Regions from separate parts of the Bacillus sp. MN7755 genome, predicted to be linked through region 1. Evidence: riboswitches for the same ligand, from Rfam matches in the RefSeq annotation. Region 1 holds a riboswitch; the other holds the start of a gene.

Region 1 (12,351 bases):
TTATATTTTAATAGTTTTACTTTATATTAAGTTAATTAAGAAGGGTGATGTTAATGAAAAAGTATTGGCATAAGTTGTCGTTTCTTCAAAAAAATGTATTGTTAACTGTGTTAGTTATTTTGACGCTTGTTGGTACTATGGGAGCGTTAAGTTTTAATATGTTTCAAAATAGTATGATGTCTATATTTGAAAGGCATTCTTTTGAAACAGGAGATACGGTATTACATAAATTAGACGAAGAGATAGTGAGAGATGTTACAAAAGACCCAGTGGCACAAAGAGAAAAGAGAGAGAAGTTAACAGAGAAATTAGATGAAGCAACGGAAGAATTGAATAGTGTTGGACAAACGTATATTGTTGGAGCAAAAAAAAATGAAAAAGGTGAGTTACTAATCGTCGACTTGTCTACAGACTTAGCAAATGTTGTTGAAGTAAGACCGGGCGAATATTATAAACAACCAGATCTTTGGATGAAAGCATACGATAAGGTAATGAGCACGAAAAAAGCAAACATGACAGTAGTATATGAAGATCTATTAGGATCATGGGTAACGATATTAGAGCCAATTAAAGATGGAGACGGAAATATTGTGGCAATTGTTGCAGCCGATGTAGATGCTTCTATTGTTCCTAGTACAAAGGAAAAATTCATTATACAAGGTTTAATGTTTATTTGTATTTCTGTTTTAATTGCAACTGTTATTCAATTCTTAATTGTACGTAACGCACTTGCTCCATTGCGAGATTTACGTGAAGGGTTGCGCAAAGTCGGTGAAGGTGATTTGAGTATTAAATTAGAAGAAAGACCAGATGATATTGGTATTATTAATGCGTATTTTAATAATACCATCGAGAAGTTTAAAGGAATTGTAGATAAAGTGAAGCAGACAGCCGAACAGGTTTCCTCATCTTCAAAAGAATTGTCAGTGAGTACGAAAGAGAATAGCATGGCAGTTCAAGAAATCGTAAGTTCTATGGTTGGGGTAAGAGCGGGCACTCAGTCACAAGAAACTTCAGTACCAAAGTATTTAGGTATTGTATATGAAATGGAAGATAGGATAGAAGAGATAACAAATGCTGCAGAACAAATGACGGAAGAGTCTGAAGGTATGGAGCATCATTCAGTAAAAGGAAATGGTGTTATTGAACAGGCGATTAATCAAATGAACATAATACAAAATGCAGTACAGGATGTATCTTCTATCATTTATTCTTTGGAAACAAGATCAAAAGAAATTAATGATATTGTAACTGTAATTACAGGTATTTCAAACCAAACTAATTCGTTAGCTTTAAATGCTTCTATTGAATCCTCACGTGCTGAGGAAACTAGAAGGGGATTTGCCGTTGTTGCTGATGAAGTGCGTAAATTAGCAGAGCAAACGGAAGCATCAGCAAAAGATATAGCAAAATTAATAGGGGAAACACAAGCTGAAACGGAAGAAGCTGTTGTTTCAATGCAAAAGGCTTCAAAAGAAGTAGAATCTGGAATTAAACTTGTTCGAAGTAGTGGTGCCTTCTTTGAAAAAATTTCAAAATCAGCACAATCTGTTACAAATCAAGTTAGAGTTGTTTCTAGCAATTCAAGTGATATATTGCAAAATAGCGAAAATATTGTTCGTGTTGTAAATGAACTATCACATATCGCAAATATGTATGCGAATAGTAGTAGTAATATTGAAGCGAGTATGAAAGAACAGGAAATGTCTGTACAAGATATTGCTGAATTAGCGAGTTCTTTAAGCTGGCTTTCACAGGAGTTACAAGAGTTAATTGGAGAATTCAAGAGTTAACTGAAATGATTATACATGCTTTTGTTTGTTCAATAAAATAAATCATGCTACAATGAAAACGAATTAAGGACCGGGGAGCCAATTGGCTGAGAGGATGTAAGCAAACATCGACCCTCAACCTGATCTGGATAATGCCAGCGTAGGGAGTTACTTAAAGTGATGTAGCATATGTTATTCTATAATAACTTGCATACAAGGCTTTCCTACGTAGTAGGAAAGCCTTTTCTTGTTTTAAAATTTAATTTCAGAAGGGGGATATTATTATGTCACAACAAGTTACAATGTCATTTTCAGTAGTACCACAAGCAAAAACAAAAGATGTATATTCTGTTGTTGATAAAGCAATTGAAGTTGTACAACAATCGGGAGTTCGTTATGAAGTAGGAGCAATGGAAACAACGCTGGAAGGAGAATTAGATGTACTTCTTGATGTCGTTAAACGTGCGCAACAAGCTTGCGTGGATGCTGGAGCTGAAGAAGTGATTACTTCTATTAAAATCCATTACCGTCCAAGCACTGGTGTAACGATAGATGAAAAAGTTTGGAAGTACCGTGATGAATATGCAAAACCAGAAGCAATCTAAAATAATTACAACAATTTGGCTTATCCTTCTCATTGCAATATGGGAAGGATCTGTTTCATTATTTAAAATTGAACCTTGGATTTTACCAAAGCCTTCTGCCATTGTTCAAGAATTAATTGGAATGAAGGATTTACTATTACCGAATACGATGCAAACGTTACAAGAGGTTATAATTGGACTATTTTTTGCGATTTTAATTGGGACAAGTATTGCAATTCTTATGGACGTTATCCCTTTATTTCGTATTTTAATAAATCCGTTGCTTGTTATTTCGCAAACGATTCCAATCGTTGTACTTGCACCGTTATTTATTATTTGGTTTGGATATGGAATGCTACCGAAAGTAATGGTAGTAATACTCGTTTGTTTCTTCCCGATTGCGCTTAGTATTTTAGAAGGTTTTCAAACGGTAGATAAAAATATGTTGAAGTTGTTGCAAACGATGAAGGCAACGAAATGGCAAGTTTACCAGAAAGTAAAGTTTCCGGCAGTGCTTCCATACTTTTTCTCCGGTTTGAAAATTGCAGTTACATATAGCGTCATGGGAGCGATTATTGGAGAGTGGCTCGGTGCCAGCGAAGGGTTAGGAGTTATGCTTACGAGGGCTACAAAATCCTTTTTAACTGCCCGGGTATTTGGTGTTGCAGCAATTATTGTTATGGTGACATTATGTCTGTATTTTATCGTGGAGTTTATGGCAAGAATAACAGCACCATGGATATATAGAAAGGACGGCAGAAAATGAAAAAAGGTTTAAAAGTTATGTTGGCTGCCTTATTAGCAGTAGGTGTGGCTGGATGTAATCCGGCGAAGAAAGAAGAAAGTGCAAGTAAAGATCAAAAAGTAAAAGTAGTATTAGATTGGTTCCCGAATACGAATCATACTGGTTTATATGTAGCGCAAGCGAAAGATTATTATAAAAAGCAAGGCTTAGATGTAGAAATTATTCAGCCTGGTGACAATGTAACAGCAGAGCAAATGATAGCTTCAGGAAAAGCTGACTTCGCAATAAGCGCACAAGAAAATGTAACGTTGGCTCGGGTGGAAGGTATTCCTGTTGTATCTGTAGGGGCGATTATTCAGCATAACACTTCAGCTTTTGCGTCACTTAAGAAAGATAACATGACTTCACCGAAAAATTTTGAAGGCAAACGTTACGGAGGCTGGGGAGGACCAGCAGAAGAAGCAACGTTGAAGACAATTATGGAGAAACATCAGGCTGATTTTAATAAAGTCGAAAAAATCATTTTAGGACAAACAGACTTCTTTAAATCAATTGGCCGTGATGCTGATTTCGAATGGATTTATTACGGTTGGGATGGTATTGAAGCAAAGCGTCAAGGAAAAGAGTTAAATACAATTATGGTGAAAGACTTAGATCCAGCGCTCGATTTCTATAGCCCTGTTATTATTACAAGTGAAAAACATACGAAGCAAGATAAAGACTTTGTGAAAAAGTTTATGAATGCAACGACAGAAGGGTATAATTTTGCAATTAAAGAACCAAAAGAAGCAGCGGATATTTTAATTAAAGCTGTTCCAGATGTGAATAAAGAGTTAGTGCAAGAGAGTCAAAAGTGGTTAAGTACGAAGTATCAAGATGATGCAAAAGCATGGGGAGTACAGAAGGAAGAAGTTTGGACGAATTACATGAATTTCTTATATGATAACAAAGTTATTAAGAAGAAAATTGATGTGAAAGATGCCTTTACAAATGAGTTCCTTCCAAGTGAAAAATGAGTGGATTACAAATAAAAGATATTGTGAAATCTTTCGATGGAAAGAATGTATTAGCAAATATTAGTGCTTCTATACGAGAGGGAGAATTCGTTTCCTTTGTAGGACCCAGTGGTTGCGGGAAAAGCACATTATTAAATATGATTGCAAATGTTGAAAATCCAACAAGTGGGAATGTAACGTATAAGGATAAGCAAGTACAAGAGCAAGATGCTGTAAGTTATATGCCGCAACAGGATTTATTGCTGCCATGGCGATCAGCTTTGCAAAATATCGTTCTTCCATTAGAAATTGAAGGAAAGCCGAAAAAACAAAGGTTAACTGAGGGAATGGAAGCATTAAAGCAGTTTGAGTTAGACGAATATGCAGACCATTATCCAGATGAATTATCAGGTGGAATGCGTCAAAGAATTAGCTTCCTTCGCACATATTTATGTGAAAAGCCAATTATGCTACTTGATGAGCCTTTTGGAAAATTAGATGCTTTTACAAAAATGGAAGTACACAGTTGGCTTTTAAACTCTTGGCACCAAGAGAAGCAAACAATCGTTATGGTTACACATGACTTAGATGAGGCAATCTTGCTGTCGGATCGCGTATTTATTTTATCTCAAAGACCAGCGTCAATAGTTGGGGAGGTACAAGTGAAATTACCTAGGCCACGAACGATGGATATGTTAACATCACTTGAATTAAAGAAAGATAAGGAAGAAATTTTGAGAGTATTAGCTCCTTATATGAAAAAATAGAAAAAGTCTTTTAACAGTTTTTAGTATAATTGCTGTTAAGAGGCTTTTTTTTATAGGAGAAGAAGGAACAAAAGAAAAAATAGAGAATAGAATATAACAGAGTAGTTTATACTCTTAATATAACAAATGTTAAAGGAGTGAAAGGATAAAATGACTTTATCAACTGTTCTTCAAATGGTTTTAGCTTGATGTGGGAGAAGTCTGCCCATTTTTAACGATTAAGCTAAATTGAAGACAGCAGGTAAAGAACCTTAATCCTTTTTTACGATAATATGTAATGGGTAAGGTGTATTCACCTTACCCATTTTTTATATGCACAATTAAATAAGGCTTTATACTGTTGCTCTCTCTTATTTAGCTTATGGATGATAAGTAAAGGAGAGAAAAAAATGAGTATATTAACAGTAGAAAATTTAAGTCATTCGTATGGTGAGAAAACCATTTTATATAATACGTGCTTTCGATTATTAAAGGGCGAGCATGTTGGGTTAGTAGGGAAAAATGGAATTGGAAAATCAACATTGTTAAGGATTTTAACAGGAGAACTTATACATGATGATGGGAACATTGAATGGTTTCCGCATGTGAAGGTAGGTTTTTTACAGCAGCATATGGATTTACAAGAGGGGATAACAATTGAAAGATATTTACAAAGTGCATTTTCTGATTTGTATGCGATTGAATGTGAGATGTTAAAAATTGCTGAAGAAATGAATGGAGCAGGAGAAGTAGAAAAACTGTTAGTAAAGTATGGAGAATTACAAACTATATTGGAAAGTTCTAATTTCTATCAAATTCATACAGAAATTGAAGAAGTAGCAATTGGTTTAGGGTTGTTTGAGGTAGGTTTGGAAAAGGATGTTTCAAAGTTAAGTGGAGGACAACGAACAAAGTTATTACTTGGGAAGCTCCTTTTAGAAAAAGCTGATGTTGTATTGCTAGATGAGCCAACAAACTATTTAGATACAGCTCATATAGAATGGTTGCAATCATATTTGAGACTGTATGAAAAAGCTTATGTAATCATTTCACATGACGAAGTATTTTTGAACAGTATTACGAATGTTATTTATCATCTAGAAGGAGGGAAAGTGAAGCGATACGCAGGAAATTATGAAAAGTTTGTGCAAAGTTATCAAGTGCAAACGAAACAATTACAATCGGCGTATACGAAACAACAAAAAGAAATTGCTCAGTTAGAAACATTTATTCAAAAAAATAAAATTCGAAAAGCGAAACAGGCTAAAAGTCGAGAGAAAGTGTTAGAGAAAATGCAAAGGGTTGAAAAGGTTAATCATGTAACTCAAACTCGTTTTGATTTCAATGTTTATGAGGAGCCAGTGAGTCGTATATTGCAAGCTGAGAAACTAAGGATAGGATATAGTGATCCGTTATGTCCAGAGTTGAATTTACAAGTGAAAAAGGGAGAAAAGATAGCGATTGTTGGTCATAATGGAATTGGAAAAACGACGATGTTAAAAACGTTATTAGGTCAAATAAAGCCGCTAAGTGGTTCAATTTCTGTTGGAGAACGAGTAAATCCTGCTTATTTTGCACAGGAGGAGTTTGCTTCAGAAACAACACCATTAGAGAAAGTTTGGGCAGAACGACCAGATATGACAAAGAAAGAAGTGCGCCAAGCATTAGCAAAGTGTGGATTGAAAGAAGAACACGTATTAAAACCTATTCGTTTATTAAGCGGCGGAGAACAAACGAAAGTACGTTTATGTGAACTTATCGTAACGAAAAGCAATGTTTTAATTTTAGATGAACCAACTAATCATTTGGATATAGAAACAAAGAAGTCCTTGCAGGAAGCGTTACAACAATATAAAGGAACAGTTTTACTTGTCTCACATGAGCCTTCTTTCTATGAAGCATGGATAACAAAAGTATGGAATATAGAAGAATGGAACGTTTAACAGTATGAATAAAGAAAAGGCATTAGCTTATATAAGCTAATGCCTTTTCTTTGTGATTAACATGATTTTCGAGAACTCTTACATGAGAATTGTATGAAGAAGCACTCTTATGGTGCGCTTATAAGCGTGCTTTTTCTTTTGTTATGTTTATATTTATAATAATACTAGATGCCTTTCCCTAATAGGCGACTATCTTCTTTTATATATATATAGATAGTTTGAAATGGAATGAAAATAATTCCTATATGTAAAGGATAATGTGATTACTATAGGAAGACAATAGAACTTAAAGGAAATTCATGTAAAATTCAGATGAACTTCACACGAACTTCATATTAGAAACTAAATATAATTATAATAGGTTATTGTAATACTGATTTATGATTTTTCATAAAATTAAAAGTTTGAATTTAGGATAGAGCACTCAAACCTAAATTCAAACTTTAGTGAAATAATTAAGGGATGTTACCTTTAGTTTTCGCTAATGGATGCATTTACAAGTTCGGCGGGATTACCTGTCCCTGCCCCTCCGATTGTAACCGATCCACCAGGAGGAATTTCACCATTCCATCCTGCATTCGTAATTACGTAATGATTATTTATTTTACTACTAATTTTAGAATCCCAAACTTGCGTTAAATTGCCGTTATAATCAAATTCTAATTTCCAGTTTTTAATAGGGATCGTCCCGGTATTTTTAATTATAATCGAGAAGTTGTAACCACTTCCCCAATTTGAAGTGACTGAAAAGGTAGCATTGCCATTTCCACCAGGAGGTGTCGTATTAGCATCATCTGTTTTAACTGTAATAGCGGTAGGTTGCGACTTATTTCCAGCAGCATCTTTGGCAATTACTGAAAATGTGTATTCTGTATTAGGTTTCAAGTTTTTAATTGTAATGCTATTTGTTGTTGAACTCCATTTTTCTTCTCCGGCAGTAATTTCATATTCAGTAATTCCTACGTTATCAGTAGATGCAGTCCAGTTCAATTGAACTGAGTTTGAATTTTTATTTGTAACAGCAATATTTTTTGCGTTTGTTGGTGGCTCAGTATCTTTTTGAGTAATAGGTCCACCCAGTAATTCTTTTACTAACGTATCAAGTAATTTAGGTCCACTACAACTATATTTTGGACTTGTACGGCAATCCCCACTTAATTCCCAAAACATTGCTCCACTTAAACCTTTCGTTTTTATATAGTCTGTTTTATATTTCATAGATTCATTGTCATCGTAGCTAATAAATGAGCCTGTAGTCGCGTTATATAAATAAGGTACTTTCGCTACATCGTTCCAGTAGCGAACAAACCCATTTTTATTAACATAATTAGCTGCTAAATCACCATAATCGTACACACCTGTGTCACCGGTAGAATAATCATCCCAAGTACCTTTAGAGGCTAGCTTTCCATCACTACCTGGTTTACAAGGTTGGTATTGTCCGTTATTTTCTTTTCCGCAACTCTTCCATCCACGTCCGTAAAAAGGTACACCTAATACGAGTTTATCCGCTGGAACACCTTCATTTGTATAAATGTCTATAGCACCATCTACGTAAAATTTCGTATCCGCTACTGGGTCATTTGGATCTTTGTATAGAGCTGCATTATGGTTAGAAGTAGGTTCCCATCCACCGTGGAAGTCATATGTCATAATATTAATCCAATCAAGTATTTGAGAGATGTTCTTTAGCTCTGTATGATCAGCATAACGTTGGCTTGCACCTGAAGCGATTGTTAGTAAATATTGTTTACCATCTTCTGCACCAGCTTTAGTTAATGCATTTCGAACATCTTGAAGAAGTAGAGTGAAGTTTTGCTTATCTTCAGGACGATAACTACCACCAGGAATCGTTTCAACGCCAGGATATTCCCAATCTAAATCAACACCGTCAAATCCATATTCGCGTAGGAAATCGACTGTAGATTCAGCAAATACTTTTCTTGTTTTTTCATCAGCGGCCATATCAGAAAAGCGGTTAGACCAAGTCCAGCCACCAACGGAAATAATTGTTTTTAAGTGTGGATACTTAACTTTTAATTGTTTCAGTTCTCCGAAATTTCCGCAGCGGGCGTATTTATCACAATCTTCCCAAGTTGCCCCTGATCCTGGATAAGATTTTGTGACGTCAGCCCATGGTTCACCTAATACGAGAGTACCATTAGGAACTTCTTTATTTTGCAGTGGTACACCAGATTCTTTACAGTTCCACGTTTGTTTATTTGGATTATCAGGATGTGTAGAAGGATTTCCATGTTTTCCATTCCAGCAAATATCAGCAAATGCATAGTTTAGATGAGTGAGTTTTGATGCATCAATGTCTGCAACTTGATAATTACGTCCGTGAATGCCCCATGAAGGAAAATACCCAACAATTTTTTGACCTTGCTTTGGTGAATCTGCTAATGCGAAGTTTGGAGTAATAAAGTTTGTGAGAAAAAGAGGTAAGAAGAGTAGTAGGGATAGTAATAGCAGTGTGAATTTTTTTGATTTCATAGCCATTTCTCCTTTCAAAATAAAAGATATTTAAAGGCATGCGCCAATAAATCAAAATGAATCTAGATGTATAAATCATCTAGATGAAAATGATCAGACATCACGAAGTCTATACAAGAAGCTAGGGATGATTAAATCGTAACAAATGTAAGATTTAGTGTAAACGCTTTATTCGATTCGGAAGGATTTTCTCAATATAAAAAGGCTTGAATACAAACTGTATATGAAAATGAAATATTTGTGAGGTAGAAAATAGCGCCTTATAAATAAAATTGAGAAAAAATTGTATGAAGTCGATTTCTTATGACGTAGCAAGATGAGAAAATATCATGTAAAATAATAGTAAAAATATGTAAAGGAGGGAATAGTGTGGATGTGTTTTTGAATATTGCTGAAGAAAAAATTCGTCAAGCAATACGGAATGGTGATCTTGATAATATTCCGGGAAAAGGAAAGCCACTACAATTAGAAGATCTTTCGAAGGTACCTCCAGAACTTAGAATGAGTTATAAAATTTTAAAAAATGCGGGAATGATTCCCCCAGAAATGGAACTACAAAAAGATATATTAAAAATAGAGGATTTAATCGCTTGCTGTTATGATGAAGAAGAGAGAAAAAAATTACAAGAAGAGTTAACAGCAAAAACACTACGCTTTCAGCAGGTAATGGAAAAAAGAAAGATTAAAGACAGTTCAGCATTTCGTATGTATCAAGGTAAAGTATTTCGTAAACTACGTTAAGAGGGATAAGATGAATAAATTTGAAACGATAGAAGAATTAGCAACATACATTGAAGAACAACCATTAGTACTTCTGTTTATTAAAACGGAAAATTGTGGTGTTTGTGATGTTATGTTAAGGAAAGTAAATTACGTATTAGAGAATTATGATTACGTGGAGAAAATAGAGATATTACTGCAAGACATGCAAGAGGTTGCGGGGCGATATGCAGTATTTACAGGTCCAACAATTTTATTATTTCATAATGGAAAAGAGATTCTTCGTGAATCGCGTTTCATTTCACTTGAAAATCTAGAGAGAACCATTCAATTATTCGAAGATTAAGGGAGGGATCTATATGGAATTTATTATTTTCATACTATTATTTGTTGTAATTGGAATAATCGTAATAGCGGTTCGTTCAAACAAAAAGAAGGTAAATCTTGCGAAACAAAATAATATACACAATTCGTCTAATAGCTCATCACCATTATTTTTCTTTGCTGGATCGGATAATGATGGCGGTTCACATGATTGTGGAGGATCTTCTGGTGGAGATAGTGGAGGTAGCTGCGATGGCGGCGGTGGCGGTGATTGATGAGAATACGCCTTATATAGGCGTATTTCTTTTTTAAACAAACGTTTGATTAGTTGGCTTACATATGCATAAAAACAGTTAAACAAACGTTTGATTAAATATTTTTAATATACTAAGGGGAATGAAAATGAAGAGGGAGCCGAAAGTGAAAAACAAGGGGAAAGTAGCGTTATTTTTAATAGCTGCGGGAAGCGTATTTCTTGTTAAATTAGGATTTAAATTTGGAATAATACATATGATTCGAACTTGGTTTGAAAGTACGTTTTCTTAAATAAAGAATATAGCCTCTTGCGATAGAGGTTTTTTATTTGTTATTATTAGACTGAACGGTCGGTTTAAAGAGGTGTAAATATGAGAAGAAGCGCAGAAGAGATCAAAAAAGAAATTGCATATAAAGCAGAAAGTCTGTTTTCACAAAAAGGCTATGCAGCTACATCTATGGAAGATATTTGTGAAATTACAGAGCGGAGTAAAGGAAGCATTTATTATCACTTTAAAAGTAAAGAAGAATTATTTTTATTTGTAGTGAAGCAGTATACGTATGATTGGCTTGAGAAATGGAATGAAAAAGAGAAGTTGTATAGTACGAGTACTGAAAAACTATATGGTCTCGCGGAATATTATGTAGAGGACATACAGCAACCTATTTCTAATGCAATAGAAGAATTTTCTATGAGCCAAGTTGTAAGCAAAGAGACTTTGGATGAAATGTTAGCTTTAACTAGAGAATCATACGTTATGTTTGAGAAATTAATTGAAGCAGGCATACAGTCTGGAGAATTTCGTGAAGATAATACGCGCGATCTTATGTATATTGTGAATGGATTATTATCAGGGCTTGGAGTACTTTACTACGAGTTAGATTATAAAGAGCTGAAACGTATTTATAAAAAGGCGATAGATGTATTGTTAAAAGGAATGGCAGCTGAATAATAAGTCAGTTGCTTTTCTTACAAAATAAATTAGACCGAACGGTCGGTTTGTGAAAGGGGAATGAAAATGAACGCTTTATTTAAAAATCGAGCATTTATGCTCGTTATGGCATCTGATATTTTACAACAATTTGCAATTTGGATCAGAAATATGGCTCTTTTGTATTTCATAATGGAGAGAACGAATAATGATCCAGTTTCAGTTTCGTTGTTATCGGTTATGGAATATGCACCTATCTTTATTTTCTCGTTTATTGGTGGTGCACTAGCTGATCGCTGGAATCCGAAAAGAACGATGGTTGCTGGAGATGTGTTAAGTGTACTATCTATCATAGGTATTGTCTTGTTGTTAAAGCTAGATTATTGGCAGGCTATATTTTTTGCAACACTCATTTCCGCGATTGTAGGCCAGTTTTCTCAGCCATCATCCTCGCGTATATTTAAGCGCTACGTAAAGGAAGAACAGGTAGCGAATGCGATTGCATTTAACCAAACATTACAGTCATTATTTATGATTTTTGGACCAGTGGTAGGATCGCTTGTGTATACAAAACTTGGTTTATTTACGTCACTATATAGCTTAATCATTTTATTTTTGTTATCTGCTATCGCTCTTTCTTTTTTACCGAAATGGGTTGAACAAGAGCAAGTGGTGAGAGATTCATTGAAAAATGATATAAAAGAAGGTTGGAAATATGTTCTTCATACGAAAAATTTACGTATGATTACGATTACTTTTACTATTATGGGCTTAGCTGTTGGACTAACGAATCCATTAGAGGTGTTTCTTGTAATAGAACGCCTTGGAATGGAAAAGGA
Region 2 (12,351 bases), on a different contig from region 1:
AATGGCTGCACTATTACAGGCGTCGTTATACGTCAATGAAGATGTGAAAGATAAGGCACGAGTGAAGTTGGCAGAATGGTTTGGTTCGGATATAGACACATCCTTTATCGATCAGAAATTAGATCAATAGGTGAGAACTGTCATATGGTGACAGGGCGAACGTAAGCGAGGAAGTGCATTATGCCATCAGGAAGAACGCATACGAAAATAAACTTAATATCCCTTCCGGTTGTTTTGTTTCTGCTCTTTTCGTATGGATTAACAAATTTTGATTTTTTATTAACTTTTGCAATTGGCTTTTTAGTAGGGACTTCATTTTTAACGCCGGATTTAGATACGTATAGTAATGCGTATAATAAATGGGGATTCCTGCGTATATTTTGGTATCCGTATAAGAAGGTCATGCCGCATCGCTCCTTCTTTACACATACAATTATACTTGGTGATGTAATTCGTATTGCATACATGTTAATTGTGTTTTCTCCGTTTTTATTCCTATTAAATGTAATCGCACTTGACGGGAATTTAATAGAAATTGCGAAGAAACATGAGGTTGAAATTGTAACGTTCGTAATGGGAATTGTTGTGGCAAGTACGCTTCACATTATAGCGGATAAAGTGAATACGCGCCGCAAGAAGATGATGAGAAAAAAGAAGAAACGCAGAAGATAAAAAAACCATCCCAAAAGGTATTTTGGGATGGTTTTTTCTTATTAATCAAACGTTTGTTTAAAAAAGAAATTAAGCTTTCAGTACTTTAATGCCTTTTACGATGTTCCAAATGAAGTAGTATAAGCTAATGATTCCGCAAATACATAAGACAATCATTGTACCGATTCCAAGTGTTACGTCTGGTTGATCAGATCCAAGACCCATAAATCCTAAAATAGTTACGCCAATGAATGTAGCGATACTTGGAATAATGTGTGTCCATAGAGCACGTTTTGCATGTGGTTTTGTTTCAGCATCGCCTACAATCCACACAATAATAGGGAATAAGATAGGGGCAAATAATACACTAAAGTAAGATAAAGCTGCTAATATTTTGTTTCCGTTCATATATATCACCTCATAAATAATGTCCGTTGTTATACTATTATTATGCAATAGTTTTGGCAAGCTTACTATCGATGAACATTACAAGAACGTGACGATTTTGTAAGATTTTCTGATGAAATAATAAAATTTTCAAAAAAATCTTTTTTAATGGAAATTGTTATGGTACAGTATAAATGAAAGTTATTGAAAACGTTTTCTTAAACGTTTTTTTATTTTTAGGCTTAAAGGTATGATGACCTGATAGTCTACTGATGAGGTTATTCTATTTAAAAGGGGATTCTTTAGGGGGAGAGAACAATGAACACATGGACACAAGTTTATGATCCGTTCGGAAACATTTGGATTTCGGCAGCGGTCGCACTTATTCCGATTATCTTTTTTTTCTTAGCTTTAGCAGTTTTCCGCATGAAGGGGTATGTGGCAGGATTTATTACGGTTGTACTTACAATTTTAGTGGCGTTATTCGCTTATAAGATGCCGTTCACGATGGCGATGGCAGCGACCGGATATGGTTTTTTATACGGATTATGGCCAATTGCTTGGATTATCATTATGTCGGTATTTTTATATAAAATTTCTGTGAAAACAGGTCAATTCGATGTGATTCGTGCATCTGTATTATCCATTACGAATGACCATCGTTTACTCGTTATTTTAATCGGTTTTTCATTCGGAGCATTTTTAGAAGGGGCAGCAGGATTTGGTGCACCAGTAGCGATTACGGCAGCACTTCTTGCAGGCCTTGGGTTAAATCCTTTATATGCAGCGGGTCTTTGTTTAATTGCAAATACGGCACCAGTAGCGTTCGGAGCGATGGGAATTCCGATTACAGTTGCTGGACAAGTAACAGGTATTGATCCACATAAAATCGGACAAATGGCTGGACATCAATTACCGTTTCTATCATTATTTGTTCCGTTCTTTATCGTATTTTTAATGGATGGATTGAAAGGGGTAAGACAGACTTGGCCTGCTTTACTTGTAGCGGGTAGTTCGTTTGCAATTACGCAGTTCATTACAGCGACATTCTTAGGACCAGAACTTCCGGATATTACGTCAGCACTTGTAAGTTTAGTTAGTTTATCGTTGTTCTTAAAAGTATGGCAACCGAAAGAAATCTATCAATCCGGGCAAGCAAATAGTGAAGTAGCTGCAACAACAACGGCGGCATCGATGCCGAAATTAACGTTAGGAAAAGTTGTAAAGGCATGGTCTCCATTTATCGTATTAACGGTTATGGTAGTCATTTGGAGTCAAAGTTTCTTTAAAGCATTATTTGCTCCAAGAGGCGTGTTAGAAAGCCTTGTATTTAAGTTTGAAATTACAGGCTTGCATAATTTGGTAATGAAGGCAGAGCCTATTGTAAATAAAGCGACGCCTTACGAGGCAATCTTGAAGTTCGATGTATTATCAGCAACTGGAACAGCGATTTTAATTGCTTGTCTCATTTCCATGTTTATTTTGAAAATGAGTGTAAAAGATGCAGTAGTAACATTTAAAGAAACGTTAAGCGAATTGAAAATGCCAATTCTATCTATCGGATTCGTATTAGGATTTGCATTTATCGCAAACTATTCTGGTCTATCTTCTACACTAGCATTAGCACTAGCAGGAACTGGCGGACTATTCCCGTTCTTCTCACCATTCCTAGGCTGGATTGGCGTATTCTTAACAGGTTCCGATACGTCAGCGAATGCATTATTCTCAAATCTACAAGCAATTACAGCACAACAAGTTGGTGTATCTGAAGTACTTCTCGTTGCAGCAAATACAACGGGTGGTGTAACAGGAAAAATGATTTCTCCGCAATCAATTGCAATTGCTTGTGCGGCAGTTGGACTTGCTGGAAAAGAATCAGATTTATTCCGCTTCACAGTGAAGCATAGTTTATTCTTTGTAATTATTGTTGGTATTATGACGTATGTACAGGCATATTATTTAACGTGGATGATTCCATAAGTAACAAAAGAAATAAACTTTGCATTTTTCAGATTATCGTGTATGATGGGAAAGTATTGAAAATTAAATCAGTGATAAACTAGGGGTGCCTAACGTATGCGTAGGCTGAGAGAGAAGCGCGTGATCTTCTTAACCCTTTGGACCTGATCTGGCTCGTACCAGCGTAGGGAAGTTAACGGCTTTACATAATGATGTCTTTTATGAGCCAGGTCCTTATTTTTTTATGGACCTGGCTCTTTTTATTTTGGCATACGCTGGCCATATCTCGTCCTTGTCACGAACAGGGGAGGCAACAAAGGTTATGAAACAATCTGTTTCAGCTGAGCAAATTGAATTGAAATCGAGTTTACCAGGGAGTAAGAAAGTATATGTAGATGGACCACGCGCAGGTATGAAAGTGCCGATGCGTGAGATTGAACAAAGCGAAACGAACGGCGTCTCAAATCCGCCAATCCGTGTGTATGATACGAGCGGTCCTTATACGGATCCGGCGTATAAAGTAGAGCTGGAAAAGGGGATTCCAACGCCGCGCCACTCTTGGATTCTAGAGCGCGGGGATGTAGAGGCATATGGAGGGCGCGAGGTGAAACCAGAGGATGACGGTGTGAAAGTGGCTTCGAAACATACACCTATTTTCCCGCAAATGGATCGCCAGCCGCTTAGAGCGAAGCAAGGTGCAAATGTTACGCAAATGCATTATGCGCGTAATGGCATTATTACGTTTGAGATGGAATATGTTGCGATTCGTGAAGGCGTAGAGCCTGAGTTTGTTCGTAAGGAAATTGCAGAAGGTCGTGCCATTTTACCAGCGAATATTAATCATCCGGAAGCAGAACCGATGATTATTGGACGTAATTTCCACGTGAAGGTCAATGCAAATATCGGAAACTCTGCTGTATCTTCTTCTATTGCAGAAGAAGTAGAGAAGATGACGTGGGCAACGCGCTGGGGTGCAGATACGATTATGGATTTATCTACAGGTAAAAATATTCATACGACGCGTGAGTGGATTATTCGTAACGCGCCTGTACCAGTTGGAACTGTACCAATCTATCAAGCGCTGGAAAAAGTAAACGGAATTGCAGAAGATTTAACGTGGGAAGTGTATCGTGATACGTTAATTGAGCAAGCGGAGCAAGGCGTGGATTACTTTACGATTCATGCCGGAGTATTACTTCGTTACATTCCAATTACGGCAAAACGTACGACAGGTATTGTTTCCCGCGGTGGTTCAATTATGGCGCAGTGGTGTTTATTCCACCATAAAGAAAACTTCCTATACACTCATTTTGAAGAGATTTGTGAAATTATGAAGCGGTATGATGTTTCGTTCTCTCTCGGAGATGGATTACGTCCAGGTTCGATTGCAGATGCAAATGACGAGGCACAATTCTCTGAGCTTGAAACACTTGGTGAATTAACGAAAATTGCTTGGAAACATGATGTGCAAGTGATGATTGAAGGGCCTGGACATGTACCGATGCATTTAATTAAAGAGAATATGGAGAAAGAGCTTGATATTTGTCAGGGCGCGCCGTTCTATACACTTGGGCCGTTAACGACAGATATTGCACCAGGTTATGACCATATTACATCGGCAATTGGAGCTGCGATGATTGGTTGGTTTGGAACGGCGATGCTTTGTTATGTAACGCCGAAAGAACATTTAGGCTTACCGAATAAAGATGATGTTCGCACGGGGGTTATTACGTACAAAATCGCTGCGCATGCGGCTGATCTTGCGAAAGGGCACAAAACGGCTCATCAGCGTGATGATGCACTTTCAAAAGCACGCTTCGAGTTCCGTTGGCGCGATCAATTTAATTTATCTTTAGATCCTGAGCGCGCGATGGAGTACCATGATGAAACATTGCCAGCAGAAGGCGCGAAAACGGCTCATTTCTGTTCCATGTGTGGACCGAAGTTTTGTAGTATGAGAATCTCACATGATATTCGTGAATACGCGAAAGAAAATGATTTAGAAACGACAGAAGCAATTGAAAAAGGGATGAAAGAGAAAGCGAAAGAATTTAAAGACACTGGTAGTCATTTATACCAATAACACGTTACACCTCTTTACTTGATTGATCACACTGTAGTACCTAACTTAAATATAGAAGAAGCCCCCTTTGCTAAGACGGTAGCAAAAGGGGCTTCTGTCGTTTATAAGGCGAAGAAGAGGTGTACCCAGTAGTATAAGAGGAATAATGTGACGACTGTTGTGAGAGGAATAACGATAAGGGATACACTTAAATAGTCTTTCCATTTTACTTTAATTTTGTTTTGTTTCAGTATATACATCCAAATGAGGGAAGCTAGCGTACCGATTGGTAATAATAGTGAACCGATGTCACTACCAATAATATTTGCGAGGTAGATAGTTTTTAATGTGACTGGGTCTAGTCCCATTTCTGTTAACGTAATCGTACCAATCATAAGTGCAGGGTGATTATTGAAGATGTTAGAGAGGAGGGAAACAAGTCCGCCCATTGCAAAGCTAGCATAGAGTAGATGCTGACTTACAACTGGTTCGAGCCAATTTACAAGTGCTGTTGTTAATCCTGCGTTGTGAAGTCCGTAAATAATGACGTACATAGAGAAGGCGAAAATTAAAATGTGCCACGGTGTCTTTTTCAAAATGTCGACAGGATTTGTTCGTAAGTAGTACCATCTCCAGATGAGAAGAACGAGTGAGCCGAGTACGGCAACAATTTCAATTGGGATAGATAAGAAGGATGCGACGAATAGAAGACAGCGCATAAGGAAGACGAAGCCTAATACTTTCAACATAAATCTTGTCCGTTTTTGTTTCGTATCAACAGAATTTTTTCCTTTTAATGGATGGAAGTTTTTTGTGAAGAACATTTCTTCGATATCATATGAAGAAACAGGTAATCTTTCTGGTAGTTTTTTCTTTAAAACTGTGTACATAAGCCATGACATAAACAATAGTCCTAATGTTGCAGGTACAAACATCATAGCAGTATGCATATAAAGAGTCATATTTACGATATTTAATGCGATTAAGTTTACGATATTACTTACACCAATTGGTGCACTAGATGCAGTAGCGATTAAAGCACCGCTTAATAAATAAGGGATTTGTTGATGAGGTTTTAATTGAAGATTTTTTAGGAGAAGAATTAAAATTGGAGTTGTAATTAAAATACTACCGTCGTTATTAAATAAAAGAGTCATAAGAAAACATAATAATTGAATATACCAGTATAAACGGCGACCGGAGCCTTTTGCTAAATTTGCAAGTTTCGCTGCGGACCAATGGAAGAAGCCGAAGCTTTCTAATATAACCGCCATAACGATGGTCGCTAATATTGTTATGGAGGCACCGCCAATTTTACTGATAATGTCCATGACGTCTGGTTTTGATACAAGTCCAGTAATCAGGATAATGCCAGCACCAATTGCTGCCGGCCACGCCTCATTTAAACCACGGGGTCGCCAAAAGACAACAATCATTGTTAAGAAGAATACAATAATAGTAATCCATATTTCAATGCTCATATTTTACCTACCTTTCTACTTTTCCTTAAACCAATGTAGCTTGTCTCAAGGTCTGTATTGGTAGTATATTCAGCAAAAAATAAGAAGAACTAGGCATATAATGGAATGAAGTGAATATGTGTTTTTCAAGCTAAAGGACAAGTGTCACTACTAGTGAAATAACTATTGTGAGAGGAGTCTATAAATTAGTTGGGCAGTAAGATAGTAAATGAAATTTATATGGGTGATTATTGAGATATATCGGCGCAACTCAAAATATATCAGCGATTATTGAGATATATCGGCGCAACTCAAAATATATCAGCGATTTTTAAAATATATCGATTTACCGACAAAACATGACAAAAGGAGTCCATCCCAAAATATCTTTTGGAACAGACTCCCCATTATTTTTCCTTCAAAAAAGTTCGATCCTTCAAGAATAAATTCCAGAAGAAAATAAATCCTGGTAACAAAATTGCAATTCCAATTGCGTATAGAATAAGCAATGCATAGAATGTTTCTGTCGTTGTAAAGCTTGTAAATACAGTTACATCAGGATAAATAATATATGGTAAATGCGCGACACCGTAAGCGTAACTTGCAAATGCATATTGAGCGACGATTGCTAAGACAGCAATGCGAGGGTATCCTAGTGTATCGTACTTCTTGTTTGTCCACCAAAGAGAAGAGTACCCGATAACGAATAAAACGATAGAAACTGTAAACCATGGGAATTGCTTTATTAGCCCTTGCATAAGCCAGTGTGTTTCCGGATCCATTACAACGAGTGCGATAATCGCCGTAACGAGTGTTGCAGGGCCAAGGATGATAGCGTTTCTTCTATAAATTTTATATGCATCTTCTGAACCTTGTTCTCTCGCAAAATCAGCAAGAAAGAGAGAGGATAGAAATAGTTCCGAGGTTAGTCCGAAGAGCATATAACAATAAATAACAGGACTAGAAAGAAGTTTTCCGTAAAGGAGTACTTCTTTTCCTTCAGACATTGTAATATAGGCACCTTCTGTAACGGGTAAAACAGTAATTAATAGAGCTGGAATTAAGAGCCCTGTAATACCTGAAATAATACGAAGAAGGTGTTGGTACTTCGGCAGAGAATAAGCAAATACCATAAATGTACTGCGAATTGCCACGAGTACTAAAATTAACATAACGGGTACGAACATTACTGTCGCAAGGGTAAAGGCTGCTTTAGGAAAGAAGCCAAGAAATGCGACAACGACAAAGACGAGAAACGTATTTGTTACTTCCCAAGTGGGTGATAAGTATCGATTGGCAAGTTTGGCAGCGAGCGTTGGATGTTTTGCGTATACCATGCCCCAAAAACCTGCTCCAAAATCGATGGACCCTAATATACTGTATACGAAAATAAGAGCCCATAAGATGATGATTGCAATACTTTCCTCATGCACGAGAATCGCCTCCTTCGTGATGTAAATCATTTGTAAGCGGATGTTTCTTAAAGAATGTCCGTAGCACAAAAACTGTTAAAATACCGAGTCCAATATATAAAATGATGAATAGAATAAATAAAGGACCGACGAAATCGGCGCGTGTAGAAGCGTCAACTGTACGTTGCATACCATAAATGGTCCACGGTTGACGACCGCTACAGCTGAAAATCCACCCGAATTCAATACCGAGCAACATAACCGGTCCACATGCGGCAGCTCCCCAAAGAAGCCACTTCGGTAATTCTGCTCCTTTTTTTCGGTAAACAAAGTACCAATATAAGAGGGCGATTGCTGCAACTGCAAAGGTAAAGGCAGCGGTGCCGACCATTAAGTTAAATAGTGTATGTGTGTAAAATGGTGGCCATGTTTCTTGTGGGAATTCTTTTAGACCTTTTACGACAGTGCTAGGGTCTAGTCCCACTAGTAGGCTGAGCATGTTCGGAATTTCTAGTGCATAGTTTAGTTCAAGTGTGTTAGGATCTACAACTCCGCCAATTGATAACGGTGCATGCGATGTCGTTTCAAATAAAGCTTCAGCAGATGCAAGTTTTTCAGGGGAATGCTTATGTAAGGCAATTGCCGATTCGTGTCCCGAAAGCCACATCGTAGCGCCTGTAATAAATGTCACGACGAGTCCTAACAGTAGCCCCTTTTTATGATAAGCAATTTCGCGTTTACTTAAATTCTTCTTTAATAATTTAAATCCAGCGATAGAGGCAATGACGGCAGCTCCAGTTGCATAGGCAGTAATAACAACATGAAATGCGCTTGTGCCAAAACTCGGATTAAAGAAAGCTTTCCACGGATCAACGTTAAAAACTGATCCATCTGGTCCCATTGAAAAGCCCGCGGGTGTATTCATCCATGTATTTGCTGATGTAATAAGCACGGCGGATGCCGTGGCACCAATCATGACGAAGAATAGCGAGATTAATCTCATGAATGGAGGTAGTTTGTCAGCTGCATATACATAAATGGACATGAACAAAGCCTCTAAAAAGAAGGCGAAAATCTCAATTTGAAAAGGAACAGAAATAACCTGCCCAACAATTTTGGCAAAACCAGGCCAAAGAAGTGAGATTTGCACACCAACAATTGTTCCAGTTGGAATTGCTACACCAAGAAGGATGGCAAATGCTTTTGTCCATCTTTTCGCCATAATGGCGTAGTCGGAATCTTTCTTCCAGTGAAAGAGTATTTCACTTATAAAAATCATCAATGAAAGCCCGACACCAAGTGTTGCAAAGATAATGTGGAATGCTAGTGAAGAACCAAAAAATGCTCTTGCTAATGTTACCGTATCCATATGTAAACTCCTCTTCTTTTTGCCATTATTTTCTGATTGAATTGGAAGATTTATTCAAAAAAACTACCAAAAATATATATGTATTTAAAAAGTGGATATGGTAATATAATGTTTGAATATTCTAAACAGGAAGAAATTAATGTTTAATAATATTTTGTTTGTTTTTTAGTAAAGAATATTTTATAATCTTTTATGCGAACATAAGTTCTGTTTTCGGGATGAAGAAGTTTATGTGAAATGGAGAGGATGTTTTATGTATCCTGAAGTCATTAAAAAGATGGCATTTTCAAAAGAGCATAGAGATTTATTATTGAAGCTGTATAATAAAGAGATTACGCGTCGTGAGTATGATCGCCTCGTGGAATCGCTATATAGACCTTCTAAAGAGGCTTGTGAGGGATAGAGGTACGGGAGACAATCTAATAGATTGTCTTTTTTAATTTTACGTATGTTCTGGTAAAATTAAGGCTAGCCTTATTAGGGAGGTGAAAAGATTGCGGAAACGTGTATATATAGGGATTGGAGTTATTCTCTTAATCGCTTTAGGTGGAATTGTATTTTGGGCAGCTTTGCAAGGAAACCGTACGGAACATTTTATCTTAAGACATATGGTAAATGAAAATGGGACGCTTGCTACTTATCGTTTAGGGGATACAAAGGCAGGTACGGGTGAAGCGAAGGGCCGTGAAGCTTTATCAGAATCGGCAGGACTGTGGCTACAATATACATTGGATAAAGACGATCAAGCGTTATTCGATGAACAAGTTAAGGTTATTCAAAATAACTTTGTACATAAGGACCAAATTGTTTTATGGAAAATCTCTGAAAAGGGAGAAATGCAGTCAGCTACAAATGCACTTATAGATGATCTTCGTATTATAGAACAATTATATCGCGCTTATGAAATATACAAGGAAGAGCGTTATAAAAACTTGGCAGATCAATTGAGTGACGCTGTAATTCGTTATAATAAGAAAGATAATTATTACGTTGATTATTATGATGCAGATGCAGGGAAACAAAATAATTTTGCAACTACATCATACATAAATCCGCACGCATTCTCGTATATGAAAAAGTACGGGAAAGTTTCTGATCAGCAATATCAGGACGTGGTTCAATTTTTAGCGGATTACCCAAGGCGTGGCTGGGCATTCCCGAAAGAGTATAAAGAAGATGGTACTTTTACGTACGATAAAGAAGTGAATCTTATTGACCAATCATACGTTGCATATCATCGTAGTTTAGGTGGTCTTTCATCAGATGCTTACTTGGCATTTATAAAGAAAAAATTCCAGGAGGATGGAAAGCTATACGGTCGTTACAATTTAGAAACGGGAAAACAAACTGTGAAGTATGAATCGCCAGCCGCTTACGGATTAACGATTTTGTACGTACTACAAACAGGTGATATAAAGTTTGCGAAGGAATTGTATGATCATATGGCCACATTCCGAAATGACAACGTATTTAGTAGATATTACGGTGGATATGTAACAGGCGAAAATAATAATACGCATATTTTTGATAACGTACTACCACTTTTAGCTGAAATGGAATTAGAGAAGAGTAATAAATAGAAGGTGCCACCCTATGGGAATGGCACCTTTTATTTATTGATATAATTTACGTCCTAATATTGGAGAAGTATTCAATCACAAATTTACGAAATTGCTGAGCAGTTTTCGATAAATAACGTTTCTTCGACCAACTTAAGCCGATGGTTCGCTTACAATTTGGTTCAATAATACGTAACTTATTTAATGCTAAAGTAGAGTTTTTTAATAAAGTTAAACTTGGGACAAAGGCGATGCCGAGACCTTGCTTAATAAGGTCGCTAATCACGGTTGGTTCATCTACTTCAAAAGCGATATGTGGCGTGAAACCAGCTTCTTTACAAAATTCATCCGTTAAGTGCCGAAAACCGTAACCAGTGTTCATACTAATAAATGGTTCGTCTTTTACTTCATGTAGATGGATACTTTCGCGTCCTGATAAACGATGACCTGAAGGGACGACTAAGAAAATTTCTTCCGTAATAAGTGGTTCCCAAATAATTTCCTCGCCTTCAATTGGCACAGAAGAAATGCAAAAGTCGATTTCTATATTATCTAGTTGTCGTTTCATAGAAGGAGTAGATGCGAGAAATTGCTGGAATCGAACGTTAGGATGTTCTAGTAAAAAAGAACCGAGTAGTTCTGGTAATATTCTCGGAATAGAAACTGCCAGTGTAATAGAGCTTTGTTGTAATTCAGCTAAATCTTTAATTTCTCTTTCGCCTTCACTTAATTCATGAAAAATACGCTCTACTCGTTTTAAAAATACTTTCCCAAAAGAGTTTAACGTAATCTGTCGACCTTGGCGGTCAAATAACGGGACGCCTAAGTCCTTTTCTAATCTAGCAATTGTTTTGCTGAGTGAAGGTTGCGCAATATGCAATTCTTCAGCAGCTTTTGTCATATGCTCTAATCGTGCGACTGTCTGAAAGTATTTTAGTTGAAGAAGTTCCATTTTGACTCTCCTTTCTATAGACCAAAAGGAATGAATTGATAATTAAAGATGTATTATACAGTATGAAAATGGACGTGTATAGTAAATCTGTTAAACCATTCTAATGGTGTTAAATTAGGAGAAGGAGTATGTTTCATGAAGGGAATTCAACTTATATTTAAAGATTGGAAAGCGATGTGGCACCATAAACATGGACGTATCGCTTTAATTTTTTTATTAATCGTTCCTTTAATTTATTCAGGATTCTTCTTAGCTGGATATTGGGATCCATACGGACGATTAGATAAATTACCTGTTGCGATTGTAAATTTAGATAAGGGTGCTGCGATGGATGATAAAACAATTCATGCAGGAGACGATTTTGTAAAAAATTTAAAAGAGAATAAGGAACTAGCTTTTCATTTCGTATCAGAAAAAAATGCTGATGAAGGGCTAAAAGAAGATAAGTATTATATGGTTGTTACGATTCCAGAGGATTTCTCTAAAAAGGTAAGTACGCTGATGGATGAGAAACCAGAGCCAGCGCAGCTTCAGTACAAA

Evidence for each region. Region 1 has a riboswitch for thiamine pyrophosphate ahead of ACYVEC_RS03730 (MTH1187 family thiamine-binding protein). Riboswitches for the same ligand answer to the same signal wherever they lie in the genome.
Region 2: it holds a riboswitch for thiamine pyrophosphate, as region 1 does, so the genes downstream of both, thiC (phosphomethylpyrimidine synthase ThiC) here and ACYVEC_RS03730 (MTH1187 family thiamine-binding protein) in region 1, are expected to answer to the same signal.

The regions. Positions count from the first base shown of each region.
Region 1 covers NZ_BTRL01000005.1:87,019-99,369, reverse strand. The annotation lists gene ACYVEC_RS03735 (methyl-accepting chemotaxis protein) at 54-1,793, shown strand; TPP riboswitch at 1,855-1,956, shown strand; gene ACYVEC_RS03730 (MTH1187 family thiamine-binding protein) at 2,057-2,377, shown strand; gene ACYVEC_RS03725 (ABC transporter permease) at 2,349-3,122, shown strand; gene ACYVEC_RS03720 (ABC transporter substrate-binding protein) at 3,119-4,117, shown strand; gene ACYVEC_RS03715 (ABC transporter ATP-binding protein) at 4,114-4,863, shown strand; gene ACYVEC_RS03710 (ABC-F family ATP-binding cassette domain-containing protein) at 5,253-6,785, shown strand; gene ACYVEC_RS03705 (glycosyl hydrolase family 18 protein) at 7,257-9,281, opposite strand; gene ACYVEC_RS03700 (DnaJ family domain-containing protein) at 9,651-10,022, shown strand; gene ACYVEC_RS03695 (thioredoxin family protein) at 10,033-10,347, shown strand; gene ACYVEC_RS03690 (hypothetical protein) at 10,361-10,600, shown strand; gene ACYVEC_RS03685 (hypothetical protein) at 10,728-10,871, shown strand; gene ACYVEC_RS03680 (TetR/AcrR family transcriptional regulator) at 10,952-11,533, shown strand; gene ACYVEC_RS03675 (MFS transporter) at 11,600-12,351, shown strand, end outside.
Region 2 covers NZ_BTRL01000001.1:287,307-299,657, reverse strand. The annotation lists gene ACYVEC_RS01595 (YkvA family protein) at 1-130, shown strand, start outside; gene ACYVEC_RS01590 (metal-binding protein) at 181-672, shown strand; gene ACYVEC_RS01585 (DUF4870 domain-containing protein) at 742-1,059, opposite strand; gene lldP (L-lactate permease) at 1,357-3,018, shown strand; TPP riboswitch at 3,090-3,205, shown strand; gene thiC (phosphomethylpyrimidine synthase ThiC) at 3,320-5,080, shown strand; gene ACYVEC_RS01570 (arsenic transporter) at 5,182-6,540, opposite strand; gene ACYVEC_RS01565 (cytochrome d ubiquinol oxidase subunit II) at 6,927-7,952, opposite strand; gene cydA (cytochrome ubiquinol oxidase subunit I) at 7,945-9,300, opposite strand; gene ACYVEC_RS01555 (hypothetical protein) at 9,554-9,703, shown strand; gene ACYVEC_RS01550 (hypothetical protein) at 9,795-10,880, shown strand; gene ACYVEC_RS01545 (LysR family transcriptional regulator) at 10,927-11,811, opposite strand; gene ACYVEC_RS01540 (YhgE/Pip family protein) at 11,947-12,351, shown strand, end outside.